2 regions of the Alteromonas sp. CH_MED4-4 genome follow, and region 2 is predicted to be linked to the other one. Evidence: predicted binding sites of a transcription regulator. Region 2 holds the regulator's gene; the other holds the start of a gene.
The links. The regulator sigma-54, encoded in region 2, starts transcription at its own class of promoters, with help from an activator protein. The targets are predictions, from matches to a motif close to GTTGGCACGNNNNTNGNNT.
Positions count from the first base shown of each region.

Region 1: fliE (flagellar hook-basal body complex protein FliE) is a predicted target of sigma-54. The motif match lies at 2,155-2,173, and genes of this name have one in related genera.

Region 1 is NZ_JAYMEU010000002.1:184,223-188,440, forward strand. It holds gene WA381_RS02330 (sensor histidine kinase) at 1-644, shown strand, start outside; gene WA381_RS02335 (sigma-54-dependent transcriptional regulator) at 661-1,998, shown strand; gene fliE (flagellar hook-basal body complex protein FliE) at 2,240-2,575, shown strand; gene fliF (flagellar basal-body MS-ring/collar protein FliF) at 2,588-4,218, shown strand, end outside.
Region 2 is NZ_JAYMEU010000013.1:53,785-58,002, forward strand. It holds gene ptsN (PTS IIA-like nitrogen regulatory protein PtsN) at 78-521, opposite strand; gene hpf (ribosome hibernation promoting factor) at 535-822, opposite strand; gene WA381_RS10845 (RNA polymerase factor sigma-54) at 853-2,334, opposite strand; gene lptB (LPS export ABC transporter ATP-binding protein) at 2,408-3,133, opposite strand; gene lptA (lipopolysaccharide transport periplasmic protein LptA) at 3,136-3,690, opposite strand; gene lptC (LPS export ABC transporter periplasmic protein LptC) at 3,659-4,218, opposite strand, start outside.

The sequences.
Region 1 (4,218 bases), on a different contig from region 2:
CGCCTCTCTCTGCGGCCATGCTCTATGCGTCTAATTTAACGCGCAAAGGCTTGGGACAAGAAGCACAAACTCAATTTGCAAACAAGCTAACTGACAGGCTTAAAGAGCTAGAGAGTCAGGTTAACGACATGCTGCTTTTCGCTAAGTCAGGGGAAGAACAAGTGGTCAGCCAAATTAGCTTGGGAGAGTTGTTTACTTCAATTGAAGGCAGTGCCCAAACCATGACGGCTCAAGCACAGCAAACGCTAACTTTTAGCGGCTTCGATAAAAACGTATCTATCACCGGCAATCTTACAGCGCTTCAGGGCGCGTTATTAAACCTTGTTCACAATGCGAGCCAAGTTACTCCGAAAGGGGAGTGCGTGCACGTAGAAACTGCAGTGTCTGATGAACGTTTGCAAGTGGCCATTATAGATAAAGGTCCTGGCGTACCGGATAAACTCAAAAACAAAATTTTTGAACCGTTTTTCACAACTAAAACTCATGGCACGGGTCTTGGACTTGCGGTGGTTAAATCCGTCGTAAACGCCCACAACGGTTTGCTTAGCGTATCAAATATGCCAGAAGGTGGGGCGTGCTTTAGTGTGTCTTTGCCGTGTGTGGTGAACGCTCAATCTTCACAAACATTGACGCATGTTGCGTAGGTCATAGGAGAGAATAATGTCTAAAACTACCATTTTAATTGTTGAAGATGACGCAGGATTACGCGAAGCACTCCTAGACACCCTTCTGTTAGGTAACTATGAGGTTGTTGCCGCTGATTGTGCTGAAGAAGCGTTAATGGTACTGTCTTCGCGCTCCGTCGATTTAGTGGTAAGCGATATTCAAATGGGCGAAATGAGCGGTTTAACGCTACTTAAGAGTATCAAAACCAAGTACCCCAATATGCCGGTGCTATTGATGACAGCCTATGCCACTATTGATGATGCCGTGCAGGCAATGCGCGATGGCGCTACAGACTATCTATCAAAACCGTTTGCCCCAGAAGTACTGCTTAATTTAGTGGGACGCTACGCGCCGGCTCAAAAAATAGAGTCACGCACGCCTATTGTTGCTGACCCTTCAAGCTTGAAGTTACTTGAGCTCTCTCGCAAAGTCGCGAAGTCCGACGCCACTGTGATGGTAATGGGACCAAGCGGTTCGGGTAAAGAAGTGCTGTCTCGCTATATTCACGATCAGTCGCCGCGAAGCGATGCGCCATTTGTCGCCATCAACTGTGCAGCCATACCAGAGAACATGCTAGAAGCGACCTTGTTTGGTTACGAAAAAGGTGCGTTCACCGGCGCTATTCAGGCTTGCCCGGGTAAATTTGAACAAGCCCAAGGCGGTACGCTGTTACTTGATGAAATAACCGAGATGGATTTGGCGCTTCAAGCTAAACTGCTACGCGTGTTACAAGAGCGCGAAGTAGAGCGTCTTGGCGGACGTAAAACCGTTAAGCTCAACGTCCGTGTTATTGCTACAAGTAACCGAGATTTGAGAAAAGCAGCGGATGCGGGAGAGTTCAGAGAAGATTTGTACTATCGCTTAAATGTATTCCCTATTGGGTGGCGCCCGCTATCGGAACGCCCAGGAGACATTGTTCCGCTTGCCGAGCACCTTGTTCAGCGTCACGCCAGTTCACAGGGCTTGGGTACTATCAGATTAAGTGCTGCAGCGCGCAATAAATTGTCCCAATACAGCTGGCCAGGAAACGTTCGAGAGCTAGAGAACGTGGTTCAGCGAGCGCTTATTCTTTGTGAGAACAATGAAATAGATGCTGGCGATTTAATGATTGACGAAGACATGACGGCACCTGTTGAAACACTGCAAGAGCATGTTGAAGAAAATAGGTTAGGGTCTGAGCTGCGCTACCAAGAACATCAAATTATCCTCGATACATTGGTGTCGTGTAACGGCAAGCGTAAAGATGTGGCAGAAAAGCTCGGCATTAGTCCAAGAACCCTTCGTTACAAATTAGCGCGCATGCGCGAAGACGGTATTGAAGTGCCCGCATAAGGTCGCTTTCTACACTTTCGGTTTCCTCGTCCTTATCCGTCGCCTCTGTAGTAAAGAAGGCGGCGGTTTTTTGTTGCTCACACTAAGTCAAACGCCATAAATTTGGCTAACCCTCTTATTTTTGATTTATCTTATTGATATGTATAGCTTTTTAAAGTTGGCAAGCCCTTTGCTAAATCCCCTCTATACATAAGTTATACGCCGATGTTCAGGCGGTCTCGAAAAAGCACTAGGAGTGGTTATGGACGTTAAAGCCAATAGTTTGTATCAAGAAATGCAGAACATGATTGGGCAAACTCGTCTTCAAGTTAATGAGCCTCAACAGCAGCCGCTTAGTGAAGTTAATAGCTCGGCAAGTGATTTCTCGACCATGCTAAAGAATGCGGTAGATGGTGTAAACGGCATGCAGCTCGAATCAAAAGACGCGCAGCAGCGTTTTGAAATGGGCGACCCTAACTTAAGCCTAGCTCAAGTTATGCTGACGAAAGAAAAGGCGGGCATTGCTTTTGAAGCCACTGTTCAAGTACGTAACAAAGTACTTGAAGCCTATAAAACAATAATGAATATGCCGGTGTAGGTGGAGTAGGTTATGGCTGAAGCTACAGGTACAAACCTTACGGTTCCTGATCAAAATCAAGCAGTGGACAATGAGCCAGAAAACAAATCTGGTTTTATGGACACTTTAGGTAGCGCAGATATGATGCGCCAAATGGCCCTTGTGGTTGTTTTGGTAATCTGCGTCGCCATCGCTATTTTTATTCTTATCTGGTCGCAAGAACCTGATTACCGTCCACTTGCGAAAATGGAAACCCAAGAGCTTATTGAAACCCTCGATTATATGGATGCGAACCAAATCGACTATAAGCTTGAAGGCAATATTGTTTACGTAAGAAGTGACGAATTCCAAAATATTCGTTTAGGCATGACCCGCCAAGGGTTAACTAAGGTCTCTGATGCCGGTACCGATATCATTATGCAGGATATGGGGTTTGGCGTGAGCCAGCGTGTTGAGATGGAACGTCTAAAACACGCCCGCGAGCAACAAATCGCGGCCACTATCGAAGATATCGCAAGCATTCAAAAAGCCCGTGTCTTGTTAGCTATGCCTAAAGAGAACGTATTTGCGCGAAGAGAGAAGAAAGCGTCGGCAACCGTTGTGCTAACGGCTAAGCGCGGTGCCGTTATTGCAGGTGAAGAGGTTGATGCTGTTGTCGATATTGTGGCGTCTGCAGTGCAAAACATGGAGCCGTCTAAGGTAACCGTAACAGACAGCAATGGTCGTCTGCTTAACTCAGGCTCTCAAGATTCTATGAGTGCTCGTGCCAGAAAAGAATACGAGATTGAGCGCCAGCGTGAGCAAGAGTACTTAGAAAAAATTGACGCGATACTGATTCCAGTATTGGGCATAGGTAACTACACAGCACAAGCTGACGTTACCATGGACTTTACAGCTATGGAACAAACACAGCGTAGCTACAACCCTGATTTACCTGCGGTTCGCAGTGAGATGATCATGGAAGAAAACAGCGTAGGTGGCGGTGTTGGCGGTATTCCTGGTGCACTGTCTAATCAACCTCCATTAGATTCTAATATTCCAGAAAATGCAGTGGGCGGCAGTCAACAAACTATGCCTGGGCGCACAGCAAAAGAGTCTACGCGCAACTACGAACTTGATACCACTATCAGTCATACCAAGAAACAGACAGGGGTTATTCGCAGATTAAGTGTATCTGTGGCGGTGGACTATACCCAAGTTGCGGGTGAAGACGGTGCGATGACGCCAACACCGCGTAAACAAGAAGAGATTCTCAACATACGTAGGCTTTTACAGGGCGGCATTGGCTTTGACGTTACCCGTGGTGATTCGTTAGAAGTTGTAAGCGTGCCCTTTACTCGGATGGACGCAGGGGAAATTGAAGACGCGCCTATTTGGGAGCAGCCCGGATTTCTACCAATTCTTAAGCTAGTTGTTGGTGGCTTGGTTATAATAGTGCTTATCATCTTCGTGATTCGTCCTATGCTACGTCGTCTTATTAATCCTGATGAGTCGAACGACGCCGATGAGTTTGATGCAGACGAGGGCTTAGATTTAGGCGACGACACCATTAGCATGTTAACGTCTGACTTTGACGAAGGACAGGTAGGCTTTGCGCCAGATGGTTCACTCATGCTGCCTGACCTGCACAAAGATGAAGATGTACTTAAAGCCGTACGTGCCCT
Region 2 (4,218 bases):
CTCCCTAATACTCTGGTTTTATCACATACGCGTTGTTGAATTAGGCGCCTACTAAACGGTTAATAGGCGCTTAATGTTTAACTTAATGCAGATAGAATATCGTCGCTTGTCGTTGCGCGACGTATTGCTTTAATCGTTTCTTTGTCGCTTAGTTTACCAGCCACGGTGGCCAGCGTTTGAAGGTGTCCTTCGGTCTGTTCCTCGGGAACGAGTAGCGCAAAAAAGATGTCTACGGGTTTCTCGTCAAGGGCGTCAAAGTCGATTGCTGGCGTGCTGGTTACAACAATGGCAATCACTTTCTCAAGGCCCGGCAGGCGCCCGTGGGGCAGGGCGATACCATTGCCAATGCCTGTACTACCCATACGCTCTCGAGCCATCAAACTGTTAAGTACCGTTGCCTGATCAATGTTCTCGTTTTGCTTGGCAGCGATATCAGCGATGATCTCAAGAATTCGCTTTTTACTATTACACTGAACCGCACACTCGGTGCGGTCCAGACTTACGATGGCTTGTATATCCATGCTTAATTAACTACTAATGTTTTTTCAGTTTTTCCTTATGCTTGATTACCTGCCGGTCGAGTTTATCAACCATGCTGTCAATCGCCGCATACATGTCGGTATTTTCTGAGGATGCGAATACTTCAGCGCCACTTAAATGAACGGTCGCTTCGGCTTTTTGATTTAATTTTTCAACGTTCAGGATGACATGCACATTAGAAATGTGATCAAAGTGACGTTCAAGTTTGCTGAACTTCGTATCGACATAATTACGCAAAGAGTCGGTGATTTCGACATGATGACCAGTAAGGTTGATTTGCATATTTCGTCTTCCTTATATTATTAAGCCCGATTAAATAAGGCTTTTGCGTTGGTTCGACGGCGGGATCGACAACGATTCCCGGTACTTTGCTATTGTTCGCCGGGCAACTTTAATGCCTTGTTCGGCCAACAATGAAGCAATCTTGCTATCACTTAGCGGCTTGCTAGGCTTTTCAGCGGCCACTAATTTCTTGATCAATGCACGAATCGCTGTAGATGAACATTCACCACCAGACTCTGTTGCAACGTGGCTTGAGAAGAAATACTTCAATTCGAAGATTCCACGTGGCGTATGCATGTACTTTTGCGTTGTCACTCGCGAAATAGTGGATTCGTGCATATCTACCATTTCTGCGACATCATTTAGCACCATTGGTTTCATCATTTCCGGGCCGTGCTCAAAAAAGCCCATTTGCTGCTGCACAATGCAGTTTGCAACCTTCATTAAGGTTTCGTTACGAGATTCAAGGCTCTTTATGAACCACTTAGCCTCTTGCATGTGTGAGCGGATGAATTGTGAATCGCTACTATTCTTGGCACGGCGACTCATTGCTGCGTATTGTTGATTTACGCTTAACTTAGGCAGACTGTCGGGGTTCAGCTCAACCACCCAACGGCCATTTTTCTTGGTTACTGAGACATCAGGAATAACGTACTCAGGCTCTTTAGTAACTAAAGCACTACCTGGGCGAGGATTCAAGGTTTGCAGCAAACGCATTGCCTCGCGTAGCTGATCTTCTTTCAATCGGCTTTTACGCATAAGCGTACGATAGTCTTTGCTGCTCAGTAAGTCAGAGTACTCTTCAATCAGTTGCTTTGCTTCAGCAAGCCACGGTGTGTCTTCTGAAAACTGGCGCAATTGCACCATCAAACATTCTTGTGGAGAGCGAGAGCCAGAACCAATAGGGTCGAACATCTGAATGCGCTTAAGCACACATTCTATTTCGTCCATTTCAATCGGCTCTTCCATATCATCATCGTTAACCGCTTCTAAAATATCGTCAAGGGTAACGGTTAAATAACCTGACTCGTCAATAGAGTCGATGATTGCTGTAGCGATTGCGCGATCGGTATCCGAGAAATGGGTAAGGCGCATTTGCCAAAGAAGGTGCTCTTGAATATCTTCAGTAGTCTCTCCTTGGAAGATTTGCTCGTCGTCATTGGATGGACCCGGAGCAGGCGAAGATGAAGCAGAGTAGTATTCATCCCACGTACTGTCGATTGGCAGCTCATCGGGAAGATCGTTTTTCTCAAGTGCATCGCCGGCTTCTAATGTGTCACTAGATGCAGAAGCAGTGGCCTCAGAGCCGCTGTCATCGTTGTCGATATTGTTCTTTTCTAGTTGCGGCTCGTCGTTACCTTCTTCAACTTCTAATAGCGGATTAGAATCGAGCGCTTCTTGGATCTCTTGTTGAAGATCAAGTGTAGAAAGCTGCAGCAGTTTAATGGCCTGCTGAAGCTGTGGTGTCATGGTAAGTTGTTGGCTAAATTTTAGCTGTAAAGATGGTTTCATCTACGTCTTATTTAAATGCTCTAAATTGAATATACCAGAGCGAAACTGAAAAATGACAATTCGGTTACATTAACTATAGCCTGAATTGTTCGCCTAGGTATACATCCCTTACTTTTTGATTACTTAAAACCTGTTCCGCCGTTCCTTGCGCAATAAGCTCGCCATGACTCACAATGTACGCCTTTTCACAAACATCCAATGTCTCTCGTACGTTATGGTCCGTGATAAGGATTCCAATACCCCTATCGCGAAGATGTTGTATTATCTTCTTTATATCATTAACTGATATTGGATCAACACCAGCAAATGGTTCGTCTAACAAAATAAATTGCGGTTTTGCTGCCAGAGCGCGGGCAATCTCAACGCGACGGCGTTCGCCCCCTGACAAACTCATCCCAGTACTATTACGTATATGGTTAATATTAAATTCATCAAGTAGCGCATCTGCTTCTTCTTCTTGCTGTTGTGAATTTAAATCTTTACGGGTTTGCAAAATGGCCATGATATTTTCATGCACTGTGAGCTTTCTGAAAATAGAGGCTTCCTGCGGTAGGTAGCCAATTCCGCGGCGTGCACGCTCGTGCATGGGCTGATGAGTTAGCTCATTGTCGTCGATTTCAATCTTGCCTTTATCCAGATTCACTAAACCAACAATCATGTAGAATGTGGTGGTCTTACCAGCGCCATTTGGGCCAAGAAGACCAACAATTTGACCCGTTGAGACAGACAGACTTACATCTCGAACAACCTGTCTTGACTTGTAAGCCTTAGCAAGATTTTTAGCGCTCAAAGTTGCCATTGCTATTCATTGCCCTCGTTGTCTTTTTTGTCTTTCTTAGACGAAGTTTTGCGAATGGTCTCAGGTGTGAATACTGTAGTCACTCGACCCTCACCATCCTTACCTGCGCCGCCAGTCGCTAGCAATTGCTCGGTAATCATATCGAACGTGATGTTGTCACCCTGTACTTTACTGGTGTCTTGTTTCAACTCTGCGTTTCCGGCAAGAGAAATCGTTCGGTTCACCACTTCATAGCGTATTTCATTAGCTTTTGCCGAAACTGGCGTGCCGTCTTCCAATTGCTGGGAATAGCTTGCAGGCTTTCCTCTAGCAATAAATATTTCACGACCACCACCGTCAGTGGCAATTACTTCCACTTCGTCAGCTTCAATAACCAAAGAGCCTTGAGTTATGAGTACGTCGTCTTTGTACAACGCGGTTTTATTTTTACCGTCGATAAACTGGGTGTTCGAGCCTATTTTTATGGGCTGCGAAAAATCATCTTCACTGGCGTGTACCGCACCGCTAGCGATGGCAAGCAATAAACTAGTTGCTAGGGGAATAAGTGGTTTGTACATGATCTAAAAGCTCGTATTCTTGTGTGCGTAAATTCGCGTTAAACCCATTACTTAAAATGACATATTGGGTGCCCAGTATTTCAACGGGTTGGTCAGATGTCATTTGCTTGGTCTCTAAATTAATTTGAATGTACTCGGTCGATATACTTCTGACAAAGTCATCGCCAGTTTGGTTCTCAATATTAACTTGGTTTTCCAGCTGGATTAGCTCGTTATTGTATAGTGTACCTTCATCAGCGGTTACCACCCATGGTGATGACGCGTTTTCTGTATAAAGGGTGTATTTAGGTTGCTGAAACAATACAAAGCCAAGCTGGTCGTAATGCTCCATCGACTCTGCAAATACTTTGTGATTTAACTCACCGTCTTGATTGTACAGCGTAGTGGTTAGATTTTTTGCTTTGTAGGCGGGCTTTAGCGCATCGTTTTCACGATTCCCCTGCGTTTCCGGCTGCTCTTCCATCCACGTAGGGATGTACATCAGCATCGCCAGAATAAATAGCGCCGATATACTTAATCCTAAGCGAT